4 regions of the Halomonas sp. CnH100-B genome follow, and region 2 is predicted to be linked to each of the others. Evidence: predicted binding sites of a transcription regulator. Region 2 holds the regulator's gene; each other region holds the start of a gene.

Region 1 (5,916 bases), on a different contig from region 2:
CCCAGCCTGATGATTTTTGATGACCACGATGTGACCGACGACTGGAACCTGACCGCCGACTGGGAGCGCTGCGCCTACGGCCACCCGTTCTCCAAACGCATCATCGGCAACGCGCTGGTGGCGTACCTGCTCTGCCAGGGCTGGGGCAATGCGCCCGATAAACTTAACCCGTTGCTCCACCAGGCGATCACCCTGTTTGACGATATCGGCCCGCTGAACCCTAGCGCCCAGGATGCCCTCATCGAGCGGCTGCTGCGCTTTCAGGGCTGGGAGTTTCAAGTGCCGGGCACGCCCGCGCTCATCGTGCTGGACACCCGTACGCGCCGCTGGCGCAGCGAGCGCAGCCCCAGTCGTCCATCGGGCTTGATGGATTGGGAAGCGCTGATGGAGATGCAGCAAGCGCTGCTGGGCACAAAGAGCGCCGTGATCGTCTCGCCTGCGCCCATGTTTGGCGTCAAGCTGATCGAAAGTATCCAAAAACTTTTCACCCTGGCGGGCAAGCCGCTGGTGGTCGACGCCGAGAACTGGATGGCGCACCGGGGCGCGGCCAACGTGCTGCTGCATATCTGGCGGCACTCCAAAACCCCCGGTAACTACGTGATCCTCTCGGGGGACGTTCACTACTCCTTTGCCTACGACATCGTCGTGCGCCGCCAGAAGCGGGCGCCACAGCTCTGGCAAATCACGTCGAGCGGGGTGAAGAACACCTTCCCCAAACAGCTGCTGAATACCTTTGACCGCCTGAACCGCTGGCTCTACGCGCCGCTGTCGCCGCTTAACTGGTTCACCAAGCGGCGCAAGCTCAGCATCTACCCCCGCGATCCAGACCAGGCCAGCGCCGGAGAGCGATTGTGGAACGCCAGTGGCATCGGTTTGGTGAGCCTGGACGAGCAGGGCAAACCAACGGATGTTCGCCAGCTCGATGCCAGTGGAGGCGACGTGGTCTTTCCGCCGCCGAAGGTGCCTATCGACCCGTAAAGAACCGCTAGCTGTCATACAATTGTCATCACAATAACGCAGGCTTGCTGCCCTAGAACCTTCCTCATGGAGCGTTACAAATCATAGGGATAGTAGACGTTTGATAGGGCAGCAGGCATATGACCGCACAAGAAGCGCAGTGGCTAAATCAAATTATTGCGGCAGAAGAGCTGCACGTGCTGTTCCAACCCATCGTGGACGCCAATCAGCAGGCCATTTACGGCTATGAAGCGCTGATTCGCGGGCCAAAAACGTCCCCGCTGCACTCTCCCCTGCGGTTATTCGATGTGGCGACCCAGGCGGGCCTGCTGGTCGAGCTGGATCTTCTGTGTCGGCGTCTCGCCATTCGTCGGTTTGCCGAGCTCGAACTGCCGGGGCTGCTGTTTCTCAACGTGATGCCGTTGACCATCGTGGAGCGTGATTTCCGCGAAGGGCTGACGATGAGCTTCATCCAAGAGAGCGGCCTGCCCCCTGAGCGCGTGGTCATCGAGTTGACCGAACACGTGCCGATTCATGACTACGAACTGATGCGTCAAGCGGTGGACCACTACCGCGATATGGGCTTTCAGGTCGCGTTGGATGATTTGGGGGCCGGGCACTCCAGCCTGCGCCACTGGTCAGAGCTGCGGCCCGACTTCGTCAAGCTCGACCGCCACTTCATCTCAGGGATCGACAAAGAGCCTGCCAAACGGGAGTTTTTACGCTCCATTTTGGACGTGGCGCGCAGTCTCGACTGCCAGCTCATCGCCGAAGGCGTTGAAACGGCCGCTGAACATCTCTGTTTATGGGAGCTAGACAGGGGCCTTGCGCTGCTGCAAGGTTTCTACTTCGCTCGGCCAAGCCTTCAGCCTCCCATGCAGCTCAATACGCTCCTGCCTGCCACGACCCAGCTCAAAAGCCCGGCGGGTCGCACCGCGCACTCCATTTTACGCCCGATCAAGAGCGTCTCAGCGAGCTGTTCGGTGCCCACGCTGGCCGAGCGCTTTCGCGGGGACCCGCGGCTGCGCTGCGTGGCGGTGATCGAAGCGGGTGTTCCCGTGGCGGTGGTGCGCCGCAATGCCTTCCTCACGCTGTTCACCAACCAGTACAGCCACGCGCTGTATGCCAAGCGCTGCGTGCTGGAGATCGCCGATCCTAAAATGATCGTGGCGGATGCGGAGCTCTCCCTAGAGGCGCTGAGCCAGCAGCTCACCGACAGCCGCGACATCGAACAGGAGGATTTCGTCATCGTCGATGGCGATGGGCAGTACCTGGGGATGGGCAATATCGTCGATCTGCTGCGTGAGATTACCGCGATTCAAGTGCGCCAAGCGCGCCACGCCAATCCACTCACCGGGCTACCCGGCAATATTCTGATCAACGAAACCTTGGCTTCGTATTTATCCCAAGGCAGCGGCTTCGCGGCGGCCTACGTGGATTTGGATAACTTCAAGGCGTTTAACGACGCCTACGGCTATGCCCGCGGCGACCACGTGATCATCTCACTGTCCCGATTGCTGCAGGCGCAGGTGGAGAGTGCCGGCGGCTTTATCGGCCATATCGGCGGCGACGATTTCATGATGTTGCTGCCGCTGGAACACTGGGAAAGCGTCTGCCAGCAGATTCTCCACTCTTTCGAAGTGATGGCGCCTGGCTTTTACGAGGAGAGTGACCGTCTTCAGGGCGGGATCTCCATCGAAAGCCGCCAGGGCGGCGTGACATTCTTCCCCTTCGTCAGCGTCTCGATTGCCGTCAAGCCGATTACCGACCCCGCTCCCTGCAAGGCGCTGGATATCGCTGCGCAGCTCTCGGAGCTGAAGCATCAGGCCAAGAAAATCGCCGGCAACAGCCTGTTCGTGGAGCGGCGCGGCTGCTGCGTGGGCGGCGACTGTTAGTCGTCACGGATTCGTCACCTAGGCGTCATGAGAGTGTCCCGAGGCTGTCACATCGGCTCGCCACTATGGCGTTAACACTTCTTAACTCGCTTAGGTGATGCATGCATACTCTCTCTTTCTCTCGTACGCTGTTGAGCGCCGCCGTTGCGGGCGCGTTTGCACTGGCAGCGGTCACTGCCTCTGCTGATCTTTCTTCGCGCTACATGGACAACGACGGCGACATGATCGCCGACGTGCCCAGCGATGAGTCGCAGTGGGTCGATCCGGATACGCTGGTATTTGCTTACACGCCGGTTGAAGATCCGGCCGTGTATGCCGACGTTTGGGCCGATTTCCTGGATCACCTGAGCGAAGCCACTGGTAAAAACGTCCAGTTCTTCCCGGTGCAGTCCAACGCTGCCCAGCAGGAAGCGCTGCGCGCTGGTCGCCTCCACGTGGCGGGCTTCAACACGGGCGGTGTGCCGGTGGCAGTCAACTGCGGTGGCTTCCGCCCCTTCGCCATGATGGCGGCGGAAGACGGCAGTTTCGGCTACGAGATGGAAATCATCACCTACCCCGATAGCGGTATCGAGTCGGTGGAAGACTTAGCCGGTCGTCAGCTGGCGTTTACCTCCGAAACGTCCAACTCCGGTTTCCGCGCGCCTTCCGCGCTGCTGCGCTCCGAGTACGGCCTGGAAGCGGGCGAAGATTTCGAGACCGCCTTCTCTGGCTCTCACGACAACTCCATCCTGGGCGTGGTGAACAAAGATTATGACGCCGCTGCCATTGCCAACTCTGTGGCCAAGCGCATGCTGTCACGCGATGTGGTGAGCGAAGGCGATTACAACGTCATCTACACCTCGGAAACCTTCCCCACCACGGCCTATGGTCTGGCGCACAACCTGAGCCCGGAGCTTGCCGAGCAGATTCAGGATGCGTTCTTCAGCTACGACTGGGAAGGCACACCGCTGGAAGCCGAGTTCGCCAACTCCGGTGAAGCTCAGTTCATTCCGATCACCTACCAAGAGAACTGGTCAGTGATTCGTACCATCGCCGATGCCAACGGTGTGACGTACGACTGCGACTAATCCATCGGTCGTTCCATGATTTTCTCGGCCAGGAGGGCGACCTCCTGGCCGAGCCGCTATGTAGCCATTAGAGACGTGCTTGTGAACGCAAGCACGGACGCATAAGAGATTGAGGCATCCCCCATGTTGACACTCACCGGCGTTGGCAAGCGTTACCCGACCGGCGACCGCGCGCTGACCGATATCCAGCTCTCGCTGCCGAAAGGGCAGGTTATGGCACTTATTGGCCCGTCTGGCGCGGGAAAGAGCACGTTGATCCGCTGCGTGAATCGTCTGGTAGAGCCCACCCAAGGCAGCATTCGACTGGAAGACGTGGAGCTGACGAAACTCTCAGGCAGCCGCCTGCGCCATGCCCGCCGCTCCATGGGGATGATTTTCCAAGAGTACGCCCTGGTGGACCGCCTGAGCGTGATGGAGAACGTGCTCTCTGGTCAGCTGGGCTATGTAGGGTTCTGGCGCAGTTTTTTACGCCGCTACCCGCAGGAAGCCGTGGCAGAAGCGTTTCGCTTGCTTGAGCGTGTAGGCCTGCCCCACGCGATCGATAAGCGCGCCGATGCGCTCTCCGGTGGCCAGCGTCAGCGGGTGGGCATTGCCCGAGCGCTGCTGCAAAGCCCCAAACTGCTGCTGGTGGATGAACCCACCGCGAGCCTGGACCCTAAAACCTCTCGCCAAATCATGCGGTTGATTCGCGAGCTGTGCGCCGAGCGCGAGCTGGCCGCCATCATTAACATTCACGATGTGGCGTTGGCCCAGCAGTTTGCCGATCGCATCGTCGGGCTGCGCGCCGGGGAGATCGTTTTCGACGGTAAGCCCAGCGATCTGACCAGCGAGATGCTGACCACTATTTACGGCGAAGAGGATTGGGACACCACCCCTGAGCCTGCCGATGATGACGAGGAGGAGGGCAGCGGCGCTACGTCTAACGCCACGCCGCCCCAGGCAGCCACGGCACCACACACGCCGCGCCAGAACCGCTTAGCGAGTGGAGGCGCGCAATGAGCACGACGGACGCTCAAGCCCGCCAGCAGGCCGCCCGCCAAGGCCAGTGGCGTCGGCTGCCGCTGATAGAGAGCCGCCGCCTGCGTTGGGCGCTGGCGCTGGGTGGCGTGGTGTACCTGATGCTGGCGCTGGCATCGGTGGAAGTGAACTGGGCGCGGGTGGCGGAAGGTGCCGGGCGTGCGCTGAACTTTCTCGGCGCGTTTTTGCAGCCGGATTTTGTCAGCCGCCAAAGCGATATTCTGGCGGGCTTGATGGAAAGCCTGACCATGACGCTGACCTCGACGGTGATTGGGGTTCTGCTGGCCATCCCGGTGGGGCTAGGGGCTGCGCGCAATATCGCGCCATTACCTATCTATGCGGTATGCCGGGCCATCATCGCCGTCTCGCGCACCTTTCAAGAAGTGATCATTGCCATTCTGTTCGTGGTGATGTTCGGCTTTGGCCCCTTTGCAGGCATGCTCACGCTGGCCTTTGCCACCATCGGCTTTATGGCCAAGCTGCTGGCAGAAGATATCGAAGACCTCGACTGGAAACAGGTAGAAGCCGTGCGCGCCACCGGGGCGAGCTGGTGGCAAACCATGAACCACGCCGTGCAGCCACAGGTGGTGCCGCGGTTGATCGGGCTTTCCATGTACCGGCTGGATATCAATTTCCGCGAGTCGTCGGTGATCGGCATTGTCGGTGCGGGGGGGATTGGCGCGACGCTCAACACCTCGCTCAGCCGCTACGAGTACGGCACCTCGGCCGCGATTCTGCTGATCATCATCGCCATTGTGCTGATGAGTGAGTACGCCTCCAGCCATGTGCGTCGCTGGACGCAGTAGCGCGCCGTCAAACGCTTGTTGCCCACCCTTTACGTAAAGCCTGAAGGTAAAAGGAATTCTCCATGCCGGTGTCAACTTCCTCAAACGGTGTGCCACAGTGGCAGCGGCGCACCACCCGCGCCCAGTGGTTGCAGTACCTCGCTTGGCTGGCGGGCGTTAGCCTGTTCTTACTCT
Region 2 (5,916 bases):
CGCCATCGCCTTCGATTCGCCAGCGCTCGGGAGGCTGCACGGGTGGGTAGGCCACCACGGGCAGCAGTGGGGTTTTCACCACCACCGGCCAAGCGCCAAAACTGACCGAGGTGGGTGTGCCGGTCAGAGTCGCCGCCAGCGCTTTGATGCTGGCTTGCAGCGGTTGGACGTACATGGCATTCACACCGTCGATACAGGCCGCATCGCCCAGGGCGTACACGTTAGGCGAGTGGGTGCGTAGCTGGCGGTCGACGTGGATGCCGGTGGCGCTCACGTTGAGGCCAGCGGCCTCTGCTAGCGCCGTGCGCGGCACCAGGCCGGTGGCGAACAGGACGAGGTCCACCGTGTGCCGCTCGCCGTTATCCAGTTGCAGCGCTAGGGCGTTATCGGCATCTTGGGAAAGCGTGTCTAGGCTGCGCCCCAATGCGAGGCGAATGCCAGCGGTGTGAAACGCGTCGGCCAGCGCATGGCCCAGCGGTTCGGGTAGCAGTCGCGGCAGTGGGGCGCTCTCCGGCGCGATCACGGTGACTAGGTGCCCGCCCGCGTGCAGGTCGTTGGCAAATTCGCAGCCGACGAGCCCGGCTCCGATGATGGCCACTCGGCTTGGCTGGACGAGCTCTGCGTGCAGGCGTCGGTAGTCGTCCAAATCGTTGACGGTGAAGCAGCGCTCCGCCAGTGTGCTGGGCACGCTGAACGGCCTGCGGGGGGCCGCGCCGGTCGCGAGCACCACGTTATCGTAACGCAGCGTGTCGCCGCTGCTCAGCTGCAGCGTTTGGTTATCCACATCCAGATGCGTGACTTGGGTGTGGGTAATGACCTGGGCATCGAGCTCGTCGGCCAGCGCCGTCGCGTCACGCTGGGCGAGCTTGTCGGGGCTCAAGCGTTTGGCAAAGCCGGTGGAGAGCAGCGGCTTGCTGTAGTCATCACCGCTGTCAGCGCTGACCAGGGTGATGGTACGTGTATCTCCCTGGCGTCGTAGGGCGCGCGCTAGCCCCACGCCAGCCATACCGGTTCCCACGATCACCAGCGCAGCTGAGTGGTGAGATGGCGTGGAATAGGTCGTGTGTGAGTTGGGCATACCGTCCCCAAACGTCGGTGGAACAAAAGCCAGTCAAGGCACCATGTTACACTAGCCCGCTCTGAATTGACTGCCCTGGAGGCTTTGGTGACCGCCCCCGAGTTATCCGCTTCTGCTTTTTCGCTCTTTCCTCAGTGGTTGCCGGTAGCCGCCGCTCAGCCAGCCATGAGCACGGTTTGGTGGCAGTGGGTCGCCTCCACCGATTCATTGACCGCTCGCCTGATGGCTGCCGGTGAGCCGGGCGCTTTTCGGGTGCGCTTGCTGCGCCAAACCATCGGCTTGCCCCAGCGCGATGAAGCCCTGGCGCTTGGCATCGCGCCTCGCCGTTACGCGTGGCTGCGCGAGGTGGCGCTGTGTATCGATGAAACGCCGTGGGTCGTGGCGCGTTCGGTGGCCCCGCTTCACCAGCTACAGGGCAAAGGGCTGGGCAAGTTGGGTGAGCGCTCGCTAGGCAGCTGGTTGTTTCAGCAGCCCGACTTGGTGCGCGGCCCGCTAGAAGCGACGGCGACGCGGCCGCGCTTTATCCGCTCGCAGCCGGGGCTGGCGGCCCAGAGTTTATGGGGGCGGCGCTCGGTCTTTGAGCACGGTGGGCTATCGCTACTCGTGCAAGAGTATTTTTTATCCACCATGGCAGATGCACTGGGCCTGCCGTCGCGCTAGGCTAACGCAGCGACTTTTTCGACGAGGTAAGCATGAGCATGGACCGTTCTCTGTTGCGCCCGACCGGGTGGGCCCGCTTGACCGATTTCTTACAGCTAATGCGTTTGGACCGACCCATCGGCACCTGGCTGTTGATGTGGCCAACGCTATGGGCGCTGTGGGTCGCCTCCGAGGGCGTGCCGGGCCGCGATGTGCTGCTGATTTTTATCGCTGGGGTATATGTGATGCGCGCCGCAGGCTGCGTGGTGAACGACTACGCCGACCGCCACTTTGATGGTCATGTTAAGCGCACCAAGCAGAGGCCTTTAGCAACGGGGCGGATTAGCGAAACCGAAGCGCAACTGCTGTTTGTGGCGTTGGTGGCCGCCGCCTTTATTTTAGTACTGCTGACCAACTGGTTTACCGTGCTGCTTTCGCTTGGGGGTGTGCTGCTGGCCTCCATTTATCCGTTCATGAAGCGTTACACCCATTTTCCCCAGGTGGTGCTCGGGGCGGCGTTCTCCTGGGCGATCCCGATGGCGTTTGGTGCCGTACTTGGTGAGGTGCCGTTAGACGCGTGGATACTGTTCAGTGCCAACGTGCTCTGGACGGTCGCGTATGACACCCAGTACGCCATGGTGGATCGCGACGATGACTTACAGATCGGAATTAAATCCACGGCGGTGCTGTTTGGTCGTGCCGATCGCGCCATCATCGGTCTTCTGCAGCTGGCCACCCTGGCGCTGCTGGCCTGGGTGGGGCTACGGCTTGGGCTAGGCGGTTTCTTCTGGCTAGGCCTGATCGGCATGGCGGCTACCTTTGCCCACCAGCAGCGGTTGATCGCTCATCGGGAACGTGACCGCTGCTTCCAGGCGTTTCTGAACAATCACTGGTCCGGGCTTTTGGTTTTTGCTGGCATCGCGCTTAGCGGGTGGCCGGTGACTGGCTAATTATGCTGGGTGTCATAGAATTGTCATTAAGTCATGGTGTTATCGTCACAGACATGTCATTGAACTGTTTTCGCATAGATGAGCTTTCTTAGAACACCGTGAGGCCCTGGAATGACCGCCAAGACCGTACTGATCGTCGATGATGAGGCGCCCATTCGCGAGATGATCGCTGTGGCGCTGGAAATGGCTGACTATCGCGTGCTTGAAGCGGACAACGTCCAGGATGCTCACGCGATGGTGGTCGATCACCAGCCCGACCTGCTGCTGCTGGACTGGATGATGCCGGGCACCAGCGGCATCGAGTTGGCCCGTCGTCTCAAGCGTGAAGAGGCCACGGCCGAGCTGCCGATCATCATGCTGACCGCCAAGGGCGAAGAGGACAATAAGATTCAGGGTCTGGAAGCGGGCGCGGATGACTACATCACCAAGCCGTTTTCGCCCCGTGAATTGGTGGCGCGCCTGAAAGCCGTGCTGCGCCGAGCGACCCCGCGTGGTGTGGAAGACCCCATCGAAATCAATGGCCTGCTGTTAGATCCGGTGAGCCATCGTGTGAGCGCGTACGGCAAGGCCCTGGAGATGGGCCCTACCGAGTACCGCTTACTGCAGTTTTTCATGACCCACCAAGAGCGTGCTTATACCCGTAGCCAGTTACTCGATCAGGTGTGGGGCGGCAACGTATACGTCGAAGAGCGCACGGTGGACGTGCATATTCGCCGGTTGCGCAAAGCGCTGGGTGAAGCGCACCAGAATCTGATTCAAACAGTGCGGGGCACTGGGTATCGTTTCTCTGCTCGGGTGTAATCGTGCGCCTGTGGAGCCGTGAACTGTGGCGAATCATCTGGCTGGCTTTCCTAGGGATGTGCCTGGGATGGTTGCTGGGCTACCCCGGTTTCGGCTTGGCGGCAGGTCTGACGCTCTGTTTAGTCTATCAACTTCGTCAGCTTAGAGCCCTGTTCAAATGGCTTACGCTGAACCCCCACGATGAGCCACCTGCGGCCACTGGCATGTGGGGCGAACTCTTCGACCGCCTTTATCGTTACCAAAAAAGCCAGCGCATAACGCAAAGCCGCCTGCGAGCCACCCTCGCGCGTATTCAAGAGTCCTCTGAGGCGATGCGTGATAGCGTCGTGATGCTGGATCGCCACGGAGATTTAGAGTGGTGGAACAGTGCCGCCACCGACATGCTCGGCCTGCAAACGGCCCATGACCGCGGTCAGCACATTACCAACTTGCTGCGCGACCCGCGTTTTATCAGCTACTTTAATGCCCGTGAATACAGCGAGCCGCTGACCCTCACCTCGCCCATCGACGAGCGACGCATTTTACAGTATCAAATCACGCTCTATGGTGATGACGAGCGCTTGGTCATGGCCCGGGACATTACGCGCCTGCATCGCCTGGAACAGATGCGTCGCGACTTCGTGGCCAACGTGTCTCACGAGCTGCGCACACCACTGACCGTCCTTTCGGGCTACCTGGAAACGTACGGCGATTTGAAAGAGCTATTGCCGCCTCGATTGGGCAAAGGTATCGGTCAGATGGAAGAGCAGACCAAGCGCATGCAGAACTTGGTCAACGACCTGCTACTACTCTCTCGGCTCGAAATCGACCGAGGGGGAGAAGATCACCAGCCGCTTGCCGTAGGGCCGATGCTAGAGAGTATTCGCCGCGATGCGCTGGCGCTGTCTCACCAGCAACACAGCGTGCAGGTCGTGCTCGATTGCGAAGCGCGCCTAGTCGGCAGCGAGCAGGAGCTGCGCAGTGCGATCTCCAACTTGGCGTTCAACGCGGTGCGCTACACGCCAGCGGGAAGCCAGATCACCCTCCGCTGGGCGGCGCTGCCCAATGGCAGTGCCTGCATCGAAGTGGACGACGACGGTGAAGGGATCGATCCTGTCCATATTCCGCGCCTCACCGAGCGCTTCTACCGTGTCGATAAGGGGCGCAGTACGGCCACCGGCGGCACTGGGCTGGGCCTTGCCATTGTGAAACACGTTCTACTACGCCACGACGCGCAGCTCCAAGTGGAGTCATTGCCCGGTGAGGGAGCGCTGTTCCGCTGCGTGTTCCCGGCTACGCGGGTAGTCCACGACTAACGCGTCGATCGGGCCACCTGCGCCTCTCTCCTCACCTACGCGTTACTGCCCTCTCTCTGGTTTGCATAATCTATGTATAAGTGTGCCATATTGGCATGTAAGCATGGTCAAACAACGCGCATGTGCCATATGTAGCCACCGTATTCGCTTTCGATTCCATGCTAAGCCTACTTTTGGCACGGTGATATTTTTCATAAGTATTTGTATTTTAATGTCTTTTTTTTGATGCGCGGATTGTTGGCATATCGGCTGCAACGTTATGAGTAAGGAAGATTACCGCAGGAACTGGTAAGACACGAAGTCACTCTTCCTTTTAAAGCGGTATTTCACAGCGATCGAGGAGGCGGAATATGATGTCCAAGGAACTACTCAAGAAAGCTGGTATTTTAGGTGTAACGTTTGGTTTGGTAGCGAGCCCACTGGCTTTTGCCCAAGAGCCTGCCGACCCGGCCGATAACATCTCTCCAGATGAGCAACCGGTTGAATCTCAATCCAGCGGCTCGGCCATGTCATCTGATCATGACAACCAGGATTTAACCCATGACGAGGGCGATCATGCCAGCGACATGGAGCCGAATTCCATGAGCGACGACTCGGATGCGACGTATGACAGCACCGAGGAGCTGCCGGAAGAAAATAGCGGCATGTAACTCTTAACATTTATTTGCAAAGCTGTAAAAAACTCTTACGCTTAAGGTTGAGCATTTAAGAGGCAAGGATGTCTCACAGCAAGGATGCTCGAAGATTCAAGGAATGAATCATACAACGATCAATACGCCGGTTAGGGTGAACTCCAAGGTTGGAATCCCGCAAAAGGACAGGAAGCCAGACGTCGGTATCGTTCACAAGTAAGAGTGATCAAGACCCCGCCCTGCGGGGTCTAATTTTTTGTGCCTACGACATACGCGAAGTGCTCTACGAGGCACGTCAGCATGAAAGGACTGTGGAGGCGTTCTGGGAAAGTGAGTCATTTTGCGTCACTTAGAAGGCGCATGTGTCATTGTTGCACAATATTTTTGAGGTATTTTTGACGCTGCAACATTATATTGTGCACTATTTAAATTTAATAAATATTTGTTTTTATTGGTTTTTTATTTTTTTTTTGGAAAAATGGCATCCTGCATGCAAAAGCTAGGTGTAAAGTTAGCCATTA
Region 3 (5,916 bases), on a different contig from region 2:
GTCGGCCTGAACCTGGGGTCATCTGCCGCGCAGTCGGTGATTTTGATGGTGATTGTCGTGGCACTCACGGTGGTGCAGTTCCGCTTTATCGAGCGCCGGGTGAACTATTAGTCGCAGGCTGACTGCTGGAGTCTTGTCATGGTTGAAAATCGTCCCTGGGCGAACTTTTTTGCCCACTTAACGCTGATGGTCGGCGTCGCGGTGGTGGTATTTCCCGTCTACGTGGCGCTGGTGGCCTCGACCCAAGCGCCGGGCGACCTGCTGCGCGGCACGCTGCCGATGCTGCCCGGTGCCCACGGCATCGAAAACTTTACCCGCATGTGGCAATCCGGCGTGTCTAACGCGGGCGCACCGCCTGCCGGCACCATGCTATGGAACAGCTTTATCATGGCCATGGCGATTACCGTGGGTAAGCTGTCGATCTCGCTGCTCTCCGCGTTTGCGATTGTGTACTTCCGCTTCCGCTTTCGGATGTTCTTCTTCTGGCTCATCTTTCTTACCCTGATGCTGCCGGTGGAGGTACGCATTATTCCTACCTTCCAGGTGGTCGCGGACCTCAACATGCTCAATAGCTTTGCCGGGCTGTCGATACCGCTCATTGCCTCCGCCACCGCGACGTTTCTGTTTCGGCAGTTTTTTATGACCATCCCCGAAGAGATGCTGGAAGCGGCCCGGGTGGATGGCGCAGGCCCGCTGAAATTCTTCAAAGACATTTTGATGCCGCTCTCAATCACCAATATCGCCGCGCTGTTCGTGATCATGTTTATTTACGGCTGGAACCAGTATCTGTGGCCGCTGTTGATCACCACCGACCCGGACTACTACACCATTGTGATGGGCATTCAGCGCATGACCTCTGAAGAGAACCCCCAGTGGCACCTCATTATGGCCGCCGTGGTGATGGCGGCTCTGCCACCGGTATTAGTGATTCTGTTTATGCAACGCCTGTTTGTGAAAGGCCTGACCGAGACGGAGAAATAACCATGGCCAGCATTACCTTGGAAGGGCTAAAAAAAACCTACGCGGGCAACGTAACAGCGGTCAAAGGGGTCGATTTACACATTCAGGACGGCGAGTTTGTGGTGCTGGTCGGGCCTTCCGGCTGCGGTAAATCCACCTTGCTGCGCATGGTGGCAGGTCTGGAGACCATCACCGAGGGCACCCTGAAAATCGGCGAGCGTGTAGTGAACCAGCTAGAGCCCGCCGAGCGGGATATCGCCATGGTGTTCCAAAACTACGCCCTCTACCCGCATATGACGGTGTACAACAACTTGGCATATGGCCTGAAGAATCGCGGCTTCAAGAAAGACGACATCGACCAGCGGGTGCGCACGGCGGCTAAGATGCTGGAGATTGAGGACTTTTTGGAGCGCAAACCGCGCAAGCTCTCCGGCGGCCAGCGCCAGCGGGTGGCGATGGGCCGTGCGTTAGTGCGCGAGCCCGCTGCGTTTCTGTTTGACGAGCCGCTCTCTAACCTTGATGCCAAGCTGCGCGTGCAGATGCGCGTCGAGATCAAGCAGCTTCAGCGGCGGTTAAAAACCACCAGCCTCTACGTGACCCATGACCAGCTCGAAGCGATGACGCTGGGCGACCGGCTCGTGGTGCTGAATGCCGGGCAAATCGAGCAGGTGGGCACCCCGATGGAGATCTACGCCCGCCCAGCTACCATGTTTGTAGCGGAGTTTATTGGCTCCCCGGCCATGAACATGCTGCCGCTGGATTACCTTGCTCAGCAGGATACCCAGGGCGTGCTGAGTCAGTTGCCGAAAGAGACTGATACCGTCGGCATCCGCCCGGACGATATGCTGCTCGCCCCGCCAGCCGCGCCCTATATAACGCTGAACGCTACCTTGATGCTGTTTGAAGCCGCCGGGGCAGAGAGCCATCTTTACCTGAACTTGGCAGGCAGCGACCAACCCACGGTGGTGCGTACCACAGGCCAGCCGCCGGTCAGCGAAGGTGAAACGCTGCAGGTGTACGTCACCAGCGATGCACTTCACCCGTTCAACAGCACCACTGGTAAACGTACCTCGCACTAACCTCTACGCCTTGGGAGAGACTCGCCTGAGGCGTAGCGGCTTCCTTACCAGCAGCCTGTCATCGTCACGTGATCATAACGTCATATGGACGACACTCGAATGTCACAGAGGGCTGACAACCTGAAACACACTTTAACCTGCTGCTTGTTTCCATTCGCCAGGCAGCACCTTCAACGTTTCAGGAAACGCTCCATGATGAAAACTCTAATAGCACTGGCGGTAGCGGCCACCACTTTCACGGTCTCCACAGCCCAAGCCAATAGCGATCTCAGCAACGTTTGCCCTAACCCTATCCGCATGGCCGATACGGGTATCGAGGGCATGGGCCCACTCGAAGAGGCGTTTGGCCCCTTTGCTGAAGCGTTTGAAGAGACCACCGGCCTCACGCTTGAGATGTTTAGCCTGAGCAACCGCACGGCGGCAGGTACCGCGCTGCAGTATGATGACGTGGACCTTGTGTTTGCGGGGCCGTCTGAGTTCGTCCTGTTCGACCGCGAAAGCGATATTGAAATTCTGTTTGCGATTGAGCGCCCCCACTACGGCAGCAGCTTTTATGTTCCCGCCGATAGCGATATTCAGTCGCTGGAAGACCTGGCAGGCCATCGCGTTGCTTTGAAAGATGTGGGCTCCACCAGCGGCCATATTTTCCCAAGCCAAATGCTGGTTGATGCGGGCCTGGATATTGATCGCGACCTTGAGATCATTATGGCGGGCGATGCCCGTATCGCCGCGCTGGTTAACGGCGATGTGGATGCCATGGGTGGCGGTAACCGCGATATCGAAGAGATCCAGGCGATGGACCCGGACGGCGAATACCGTGTGATTGCCACCAGCGATGTTTTACCCGGTGACCCGGTGGTGATGCGCGGCTCGCTAGACGACGCTTGTAAAACAGCGCTACGCAGCACCCTGGAAGAGAACCGCGACACCCTGTGGAACGCGCTGATTGCCACCGACCGCAACGAAGATAAGTTTTTGAACCGCGACTCCTCGCTGGGCTTTGACCGCACCAATGAAGATTACGATGTCGTGCGTCAGGCCTACGAAGCGGCGGGCATAGCCCTTTAATTCGTTTTCCACCGTTCCCTTTATCGTGATCGCACAGGGACGTGCGTTGAACGAGCGAAGGCTCTGTTAGTACCAAGACACGGTAGGTCTCTCATGTCTGTTGTTTCACTCTCCCTCCTGGCATCCGCGCAGGAGGTTTTTGTATGAATGCCATCGATATTGCTAATGTTCACAAACATTACGGCAGCTTACATGTCCTGCGTGGGCTAACGCTCAGCATCCCCAAAGGGGAGTGTGTCATTTTGCTGGGGGCTAACGGCTGTGGTAAATCCACGCTGATGCGCTGTATCAACGGCTTAGCCCCTCACGATCAGGGCGATATTCGCATTTTCAACGAATCGCTTTCGCAGCTTTCCAAACCGCGTTTGCGCACGCTACGCCAAAAAATCGGTGTGGTGTTTCAGCAGTTCAACTTAGTCCAGAACGTCAGCGTGTTTCAAAACGTGCTGTATGGCGCACTGGGCCAGCAGCGTCTTGGCTTACTGTCCACACTCTCTTGCACCGCAAGTCACGAGCTTCGCGAGCGCGCCATGCAGTCACTCGACCGAGTGGGGTTGGCCCATAAGGCCCAGGCCAGCTGTCGTGAACTGTCTGGCGGTCAGCAGCAGCGCGTCGCAATTGCCAGAACGCTAATGCAGGACGCTCAAATCATCATTGCGGATGAACCCATCGCCAGCCTGGACCCAAAAGCGGGACGCGAGATTATGGACCTGCTGCTAGAGGTAGTGAGCGAACGTGGACTCACCGTGCTGTGTACGCTGCACCAGCTAGAGCTAGCGCAACAGTACGGCGACCGCATTGTGGGCATGAAAGCGGGTACCGTAGTGCTCGATACGCCTCGTGAGACGGCCACGCTGAGCGATATGCAGGCGCTCTATCAAGGTGACACCCGCGTCGAACAAACGCCCTCTTCTCCCACAACCAGCCAACCGCTTAGGGCGATCTAATATGCCGTCGAAACTTCCCACCACCGGTCTACCTCCCCGGTTTCGCCGCCCTTCCCTGTTTGTTTGGGGCATCAGCCTTGGCTTTTTAGCGCTGTTTATTCAGGGCGTCATGGCCACCAATGTCACACTCGAGCGTTTGATACGCGGGGCGACGAACCTAGGTCACTTTATAGGACGGGCTTTCCCACCGGATCTCAGCAATTTAGACGTACTGGCATGGTCGATGTATGAAACCCTCAACATTGCCATTGTCGGTGTGACGCTGGGCGTTATTCTCAGCGTGCCGTTTGCACTACTGGCGGCACGCAATACCTCCCCCGCGCCGTGGGTGCGCTCCATGACACGGCTGATGATTGCCACCATGCGCACTATTCCAGACCTTATCTGGGCGCTGATTTTTGTCGTGGCGGTCGGGTTAGGCCCGATGGCGGGCGTGCTAGCCATCGTGATGGATACGATTGGTTTTGCCGCCCGATTTTTCTCAGAGCGGATCGAGGAAGTCCACCCTGGTCCTTCCGATGCGCTAGCCGCTACCGGCGCGGGGAGGCTATCCGTCATTGGCGGTGCGGTTTTGCCAGAAACCCTCGCATCGATGACGGCCACCAGCTTATACAGCGTCGAAAAAGCGCTGCGTTCAGCGGTTACGCTAGGGCTGGTGGGCGCAGGCGGCATTGGCGTCGAACTCGCCGCCGCCATGCGGCTATTTAACTATGACCGCGCCCTCACCATTATTTTAGTGATTCTGGTCGTGGTCATTGGTTTTGAACAGCTCTCGTCGCAAATCCGCAAGCGTGTGATCTAAGCTACCGATAGGCGGTTATCTGGTGCGTTACCAAGGCAACTGCTCGCCATTGGAGTGCCAGAAGCCGCCGCTATTCTCTAAGTTGAGCGCTTTGATACAGGCGGCAATGCCCGTCGCTGACTCCTGCGGGCTGATGTGGCCACCAAAGTTAACCATGCGGGTTTTCACATAGCCCGGATGCAGCTGCGCCACGGCGATGCCGCGAGGCTTGAGGTCGATGGCTAACGATTTACCAAAGGCGTTAAGCGCCGCTTTTGACGCACGATAGCCGTAGCGGCCACCTGAGTCGTTATCGGCCAAAGAGCCCATCCGGCTAGTAATATTGGCGATTTTACTGCCCTTTTTCATCAGCGGCAGCAGCGCTTCAGAGACTCGCAGCGGCGCATAGGCATTGATTTCCATCTGCTGGCGTAGGCTGTCGATCTCGATATCTCCCAACACATCATCGCGCAGCAGGCCCGCATTGTTGATCAACAGATCGATAGTGTTCCCGGCTAACGCCGCAGAAAGGCGCGCGATATCGTCGTCCTGGGTCACATCGATGCCTTCTATCACTTCGTCGGCGACACGCTCTAGCTCATCAGACGTTTGACGACACACGCCGATGACTTTCCATCCCTCCTGTTGATAATGCTCAGCAAGTGCTAATCCTACGCCACGATTTGCGCCTGTAATTACAACGATGGACGACATCCTCTCTCCTTAAATACTCGATTAAATAATAAAACAGCATAACGCAAAAAGCCGATGTGTCATTGACACATCGGCAAAAACGATCTTACAAAGCTTAAAACATTAAGGAACCTAGGGCATGAATTAGCCCCAAACGCTCACTTAGAAGTGATAACGCGCACCTACCGCGTAGTACAGGTCATCTTCGTAGTTATTCACTGCATCTTCGTTGGCATCGTTCAACTCAACGAAGACATCGAAGTTGTTGGACAGGTCGTAATGCGCGGCAGCGGCCCATGCATCACGGCTGTCGGAAACGTTGTCCAGCTCGATGTTGTAGTAATCGAGGTAGAACGTCCATGCGCCAGTAGCGAAGGTGCCACCCAGA
Region 4 (5,916 bases), on a different contig from region 2:
CGGACCACGACACCATGGACGGCGTGGAAGAAGCGAGCCACGCTGCCCAGCAGGCAGGGCTCTGCCTAGTGCCAGGTTGCGAGTTATCCACTCGCTGGCAGGGCATCAACATCCACGTGGTCGCGCTGGTGCCGGGTGGCCTGCAAGGGCCGTTGATCGACGGGCTCGAACGCCAGCGAGACGCGCGCATCAAACGCGCCGACGTGATCGCCGAGCGGCTAGAAAAAATGGGCCTCCCCAACGCCCTGGAAAAAGCCCGCGCCCAGGCAGGCAGCGACCGCCCGCTAGGGCGGCCCGATTTTGCTCGAGCGCTCGTGGCGGAGGGCGTGGTGGCCGACTGGGCTGGCGCGTTCAAGCGCTACTTGGGCAGCGGCAAGAAGGGCGATGTCAAAGCCCACTGGCCGGAGATCAGCGAAGCGGTCGGGTGGGTCGTCGCTTCTGGCGGGGTGGCCGTGCTGGCTCATCCGCTGCGCTACGGGCTCACTCGGCGCAAGCGCGGACTGTTGATGGATGCCTTTATGGAGGCCGGTGGCCAAGGCGTGGAGCTGGTGAGTGGACAGCAAAACCCCGATACCACCCGCGACCTGGCGCGCCAACTGGTCGAGCGGTCGCTGTACGCCTCAATGGGCAGCGATTTTCACTTTCCCGGTAGCCACGCGGCCCCTGGCAGTATGAGCCCGGTGCCCCGCACCGCCGCGCCGCCGATTTGGCAACACCCCCGCTTGGCGCACCTGCGTGACGCCCCCAGCGGCATGCTCGCCCGCGGGTGCTAAGCGGCGGGATCAGCTACGCTGAAAGACATCCCCATGCTGACCAGGAGTCATCGATGAGCCAATATTTTCAAATACATCCGGAAAACCCGCAAAAGCGGCTAATCGACCAAGCCACCGAGATCATTCGCAAAGGCGGCGTGGTGGCGTACCCCACGGACTCGGGCTATGCGCTGGGCTGCCATCTAGGCGAGAAAAAGGCCATCGAAAAGATCAAATGGCTGCGCTCGCTGGATGACAAGCATAACTTCACCCTGGTGTGTTCGGATCTCTCGGAAATTGGCACTTACGCCAAAGTGGATAACGCCGTGTTCCGGCTGCTGAAGGCCCATACGCCCGGCCCCTACACCTACATTCTGGATGCCACCACCGAGGTGCCGCGCCTGCTGCTGCACCCCAAACGTCGCTCCATCGGCGTGCGGGTGCCCGACCACCGGATTACCCATGCGCTGCTCGAAGCGCTGGGTGAACCGCTGATGAGCGTGACGCTCATTCCCGTGGGTGAAGCGCTGCCGATGAGCGACCCCGAGGAGATTCGCGACCGCTTTGGCGCTCACCTCGACCTGATCATCGACGGCGGCGCTTGCCACCTCGATCCCACCAGCGTGATCGACCTGCGTGAACTGCCGCCGAAAATCGTGCGGGAAGGGCGTGGCGACATTACGCCGTTTCAAGATTGACACGCAAACGCGTCTACACGACGGGGGCGCTTAGCGCCCCCGTCGTCTTGCCAGAGCGCTACGAATCGCTCGGGGCTTCGTCGTCGGGATCGTCATCCTTTTTCTGCGCTTTCTTGCGCGGGTCTTCGCTATTTTCATCCAGCCAGGTGCCGCAGCGCAGACAGTAGCGGGCGCGCTTTTCATGGCGGTCATGGCCACACCCGGGGCAGGCCTCTTCCGAATACCGGTCTTCACGAATCGAGCGAATCACCTGGGCAGAAAACACCCCGGTGGGCACGGCGATGATCGAGTAACCAATCAGCATCAGAATGACGGTAATCGCCTTGCCCAGCGACGTGGCCGGCACGATATCGCCATAGCCCACGGTGGTCATGCTCACGATGGCCCAGTACATCGACATGGGAATGCTGGTAAAGCCCGCTTCCGGCGATTCGATGGTGTACATCAACGCGGCAAACAGCGTGACGACCATGAGAATGCTGCTGAAAAAGAGCAGAATTTGGCGCAGGCTGCGCTTGAGTGCATCCAGCAGTAGCCTGCCTTCCCCCACGAACTCCATCAGCCGCAAAATGCGGAAGATGCGCAGCACGCGCAGAATTCGCACGATCACCAGCCCATGCGCCCCCGGCACCAGTAGCACCAGCCAGGTAGGGATGATCGCCACGACATCGACGATACCGTAAAAGCTCTTGAGGTAGACCGTGGGGCGCTCCAGGCAGTAGAGGCGCACCAGCAGCTCCAGGCTAAACAGCAGCGTGAATGCCCACTCGATGTAGAAGAAGATATGCCCGTAACGCTCGGCATAGATCTCGATGCTGCCCAGCAAAATCACCGTCACGCTCAGCAGAATAGCGACGATCAGCGCAATGTCGAACGCCTTTGCCCCCGGCGTATCGGATTCGAAGATAAGGTGGAACAGCCGGGTGCGAAGTCCGTCGGCACCGGGAGTGAGAGGAAAGCTCATCGCGTCATCCTGAAGTAGGCTTAATCAATCGTGCAGTGTCGTTAGCGTAGCGCGGTTTCGTGAGCCAAGCGACGGGCCAGATTTAACGCAGCCACGCCATACGCGGTGGATGGCATGCCTTGGCTATCCAGCGCGCTAGGCAGCGTGGCGGCCTCGCTTCGTGCTGCGCCATCGAGCTGCGGATGCTGGGCCAGCGCATCCAAGGCCTGCTGTGCGGCGCTGAGGTGCGCCGCGTCTTGGCTGTCGTGGTAGGCATCCAGCGCGACAGTGGCGCGGTGTAGCCATTCGGCAGGGCGCGTTGCGGCGGGTAGTGGCCACTGCTGGCGCCCAAGGGCGTTGCCACGCGCCGCCTTGCTGGTATCGGAAGGGCGCAGCGGTACGTCGCTGGCCAGCTCGACGGCGAGCGTCCATAGCGCCGCAGGGTCGCCCGCTTTCAGCTCCAGCTCCACCTCGCAAATGGGCGCACGCGCGCGACCGCAGACGATCTCCCCTTCATCCAGCACCAGCTCGATATGGCTGCCTTGCCATACCAATGGCCAGCTACGGCGTGTGAAATCGGTGCTCAATGTGGGGCGCAGCGCCGCAATGCACTCGCCCAGCGCGCCTTGAAACGGCGGCAGCTTGGCCAGTGCCGCTTGGTCTAGGTCGGCGGTCGGTACAGGCCACTCCCACTCCTCGCGGCTAGAGAGCCCGCCGCCGCCCTGGCCCGCCGTTTTGACGGTTTGCAGCACCTGCTGGTCGATGTTGCGCAGGCGTACGGCCACCTGCGCGGCGGCAAGATCGCCCGCCGGGGTGTCAAAGTAGGTGTTGGCAAGCCGCTGCTGAACCGGCTGCGTGCCCGCAAGGACGGAGTGGTGTAACAGCGCTGACAGCTGGCTGGGCGGCAGTGCCAGCTTGAGTTCCACCTCGGTGGGCGCTGGTGCGTTGGTTGACTCTTTCATGACAATCGCCACCTCATTATTGTGACATTTTGGTTAATTTTTGATGACATTGTGAACTTTTCATGACGGCGGCGGACGCACTCTTTATACTGGCGCCCGCCATTTCCAGGCTCCCCGAAAACAGGCTAAAGGCTATATGGTAACCTCCAACCCTTTTTCCGCGATGTTTGGCCGCTCGCCATTCCAGCCGTTGCTGGCCCACATCGTCAAGGCCAATGAATGTGCCGACCAACTGCTGCCGTTCTTCGAGGCAACGCTGGCCGGTGATTGGGACACGGCAGCGGAACTGCGCGAGAACGTCACGCGCTTAGAGCATGATGCCGACACCCTGAAGACAGAGCTGCGGCTGAACCTGCCGAACACCATGTTCCTACCCGTCTCGCGCTCCGACCTGCTCGATTTGATCAGCGTGCAGGACAAAATTGCCAACAAAGTGCGCGACATTACCGGCATCATGCTGGGCCGTAAAATGCGCGTGCCCAACGAACTGGCCGAGCCGATGCGCGACTACATGCGCACCAGTGTGGCCTGCGTGGCCCAAGCGCGCCAAGCGCTGGAAGAGTTGAAAGACCTGCTGGAATCCGGTTTTGGTCGCAACGTTTCCGATGTCATGCAGAACATGATCCGCGAACTGCACACCCTCGAACACCAGGCCGACAGCCAGCAGGTGGCGATTCGTCGTCAACTTTTCGAGCTGGAGAGCCAGCTACCGCCGGTGGATGTGATCTTCCTTTACAAGATCATCGAGTGGGTCGGTGAAGTTTCTGACCGCGCAGAACGCGTGGGCAGCCGCCTGCAGATTTTGACCGCACGCTAAGGGAACCTCATGCAGATTATTGCCCAGCACGGTGACATTTTTATCATTCTGGCCTGTTTGTTCGGCTTCTTCATGGCGTGGGGCGTAGGTGCCAACGATGTCGCTAACGCCATGGGAACCTCGGTGGGGTCGAAAGCGATCACCATCAAACAGGCGATCCTGATTGCCGTCATTTTTGAATTCTTGGGTGCCTGGCTGGCGGGTGGCGAAGTCACCAACACCATCCGTAAAGGCATCATCGACCCCGAACTGCTTCAAGAAGACCCGCAGCTACTGGTATACGGTATGTTGGCTGCGCTGCTGGCCGCCGGTACCTGGCTGCTGGTCGCTTCCATGAAAGGCTGGCCCGTATCCACCACGCACTCCATCGTCGGGGCGATCGTGGGCTTCGCGGTGGCAGGCTTGGGCGCGTCTACCGTGGATTGGAGCGCGGTGACCAAGATTGCCGCAAGCTGGGTCGTGTCCCCGCTGCTCGCCGGTACCATCGGTTTCGTGCTGTTCAAATCGGTCCACCACCTGATTTTCGAGAACGACAACCCGTTCACCGCCGCCAAACGCTATGTGCCGGGCTATGTGTTCCTGGTCGGTTTCATCGTCGCCATGGTGACGTTGACCAAGGGCCTCTCCCACGTGGGGCTCGACCTCACCTTCAACCAGAGCCTGTTGCTCTCGATCCTGCTGGGTCTGGTGATCATGGGCATCGGCATGCTGATGCAGCGCCGCATCAAGTTCGAAAAGAGCGCCAACGACCATTTTGGTTACGCCAACGTAGAGCGCGTGTTCGGCGTGCTGATGATCTTCACCGCCTGCGCCATGGCGTTTGCGCACGGGTCTAACGACGTGGCCAACGCGGTGGGCCCGCTGGCGGCAGTGATCAGCGTGGTGCAAACCGGCGGCGAAATCGAAGCGTCGGCGCTGGTGCCCTGGTGGGTCCTGGTACTGGGCGGCGGCGGTATCGTCGTGGGCTTGGTGACTTACGGTCATAAAGTCATCGCGACGGTTGGCACCGGCATCACCGAACTCACGCCGAGCCGTGGTTTCGCGGCCACGCTGGCGGCGGCAACCACGGTGGTGCTGGCCTCGGGCACCGGCCTGCCGATCTCGACCACGCACACCCTAGTAGGCGCGGTGCTGGGCGTAGGGCTGGCGCGGGGGATGGCGGCGCTGAACCTGCGCGTGATTGGCACCATCGCCATGTCCTGGCTCATCACGCTGCCCGCCGGGGCTGGCTTGGCCATTCTGTTCTTCTTCATGTTCAAAGGCATGTTTGGTTAATCACCGGATGTCATCGTGCCCGGTTGGCCAAGGCTAACGGGCACCTCCCCAGCGGCACCTTCTCGCAAACGGTCTTTGCATAAGATCTTTGCAACGGAAGGTGCCGCTGTTTTTGGTGCTCTGTTAAAGTAAATAGCGACATCTTCATTCACCTGCTGCCGGAGAGCGGCCCTTGGACACTCGTTTCCCCTTTGTAGATTGGTTTCGTAACGCTTCCCCGTACATCAATGCCCACCGGGGACGAACCTTTGTCATCCTGATCGAAGGCGAAGCCATGGCCTCTGGCCGAGGGGAGCAGCTCATTCAGGACTTGGCGCTGCTACACACCTTGGGGGTCCGCTTGGTCGTGGTGTTCGGCATTCGCCCACAGGTGCATGAAGCGCTGACGGCCGCCGGTGTCGAACCCACCCGAGTGGATGGCCGCTGGGTCGCGGATCGCGCCGTGATGGCCCACGTCGAGCAGGTCGCG

The links. The regulator PhoB, encoded in region 2, activates phosphate uptake and scavenging genes when phosphate is short. The targets are predictions, from matches to a motif close to TGTCATANNNNTGTCANA.
Region 1: phnD (phosphate/phosphite/phosphonate ABC transporter substrate-binding protein) is a predicted target of PhoB. The motif match lies at 2,887-2,904, and genes of this name have one in related genera.
Region 3: phnD (phosphate/phosphite/phosphonate ABC transporter substrate-binding protein) is a predicted target of PhoB. The motif match lies at 2,140-2,157, and genes of this name have one in related genera.
Region 4: NH398_RS03955 (CYTH domain-containing protein) is a predicted target of PhoB. The motif match lies at 3,387-3,404, and genes of this name have one in related genera.

What each region holds. Positions count from the first base shown of each region.
Region 1 is NZ_JAMXRX010000007.1:81,563-87,478, reverse strand. It holds gene NH398_RS15405 (alkaline phosphatase D family protein) at 1-978, shown strand, start outside; gene NH398_RS15400 (bifunctional diguanylate cyclase/phosphodiesterase) at 1,098-2,852, shown strand; gene phnD (phosphate/phosphite/phosphonate ABC transporter substrate-binding protein) at 2,954-3,919, shown strand; gene phnC (phosphonate ABC transporter ATP-binding protein) at 4,043-4,918, shown strand; gene phnE (phosphonate ABC transporter, permease protein PhnE) at 4,915-5,742, shown strand; gene phnE (phosphonate ABC transporter, permease protein PhnE) at 5,805-5,916, shown strand, end outside.
Region 2 is NZ_JAMXRX010000004.1:409,708-415,623, reverse strand. It holds gene NH398_RS11555 (FAD-dependent oxidoreductase) at 1-1,078, opposite strand, end outside; gene NH398_RS11550 (chorismate lyase) at 1,166-1,738, shown strand; gene ubiA (4-hydroxybenzoate octaprenyltransferase) at 1,777-2,667, shown strand; gene phoB (phosphate regulon transcriptional regulator PhoB) at 2,779-3,468, shown strand; gene phoR (phosphate regulon sensor histidine kinase PhoR) at 3,471-4,763, shown strand; gene NH398_RS11530 (hypothetical protein) at 5,117-5,413, shown strand.
Region 3 is NZ_JAMXRX010000007.1:113,823-119,738, forward strand. It holds gene ugpA (sn-glycerol-3-phosphate ABC transporter permease UgpA) at 1-111, shown strand, start outside; gene ugpE (sn-glycerol-3-phosphate ABC transporter permease UgpE) at 139-981, shown strand; gene NH398_RS15535 (sn-glycerol-3-phosphate import ATP-binding protein UgpC) at 984-2,039, shown strand; gene phnD (phosphate/phosphite/phosphonate ABC transporter substrate-binding protein) at 2,232-3,107, shown strand; gene phnC (phosphonate ABC transporter ATP-binding protein) at 3,251-4,054, shown strand; gene phnE (phosphonate ABC transporter, permease protein PhnE) at 4,056-4,856, shown strand; gene NH398_RS15555 (SDR family oxidoreductase) at 4,884-5,549, opposite strand; gene NH398_RS15560 (porin) at 5,691-5,916, opposite strand, start outside.
Region 4 is NZ_JAMXRX010000002.1:82,749-88,664, forward strand. It holds gene NH398_RS03940 (PHP domain-containing protein) at 1-773, shown strand, start outside; gene NH398_RS03945 (L-threonylcarbamoyladenylate synthase) at 827-1,450, shown strand; gene NH398_RS03950 (ion transporter) at 1,509-2,414, opposite strand; gene NH398_RS03955 (CYTH domain-containing protein) at 2,456-3,355, opposite strand; gene NH398_RS03960 (TIGR00153 family protein) at 3,492-4,172, shown strand; gene NH398_RS03965 (inorganic phosphate transporter) at 4,182-5,447, shown strand; gene argA (amino-acid N-acetyltransferase) at 5,620-5,916, shown strand, end outside.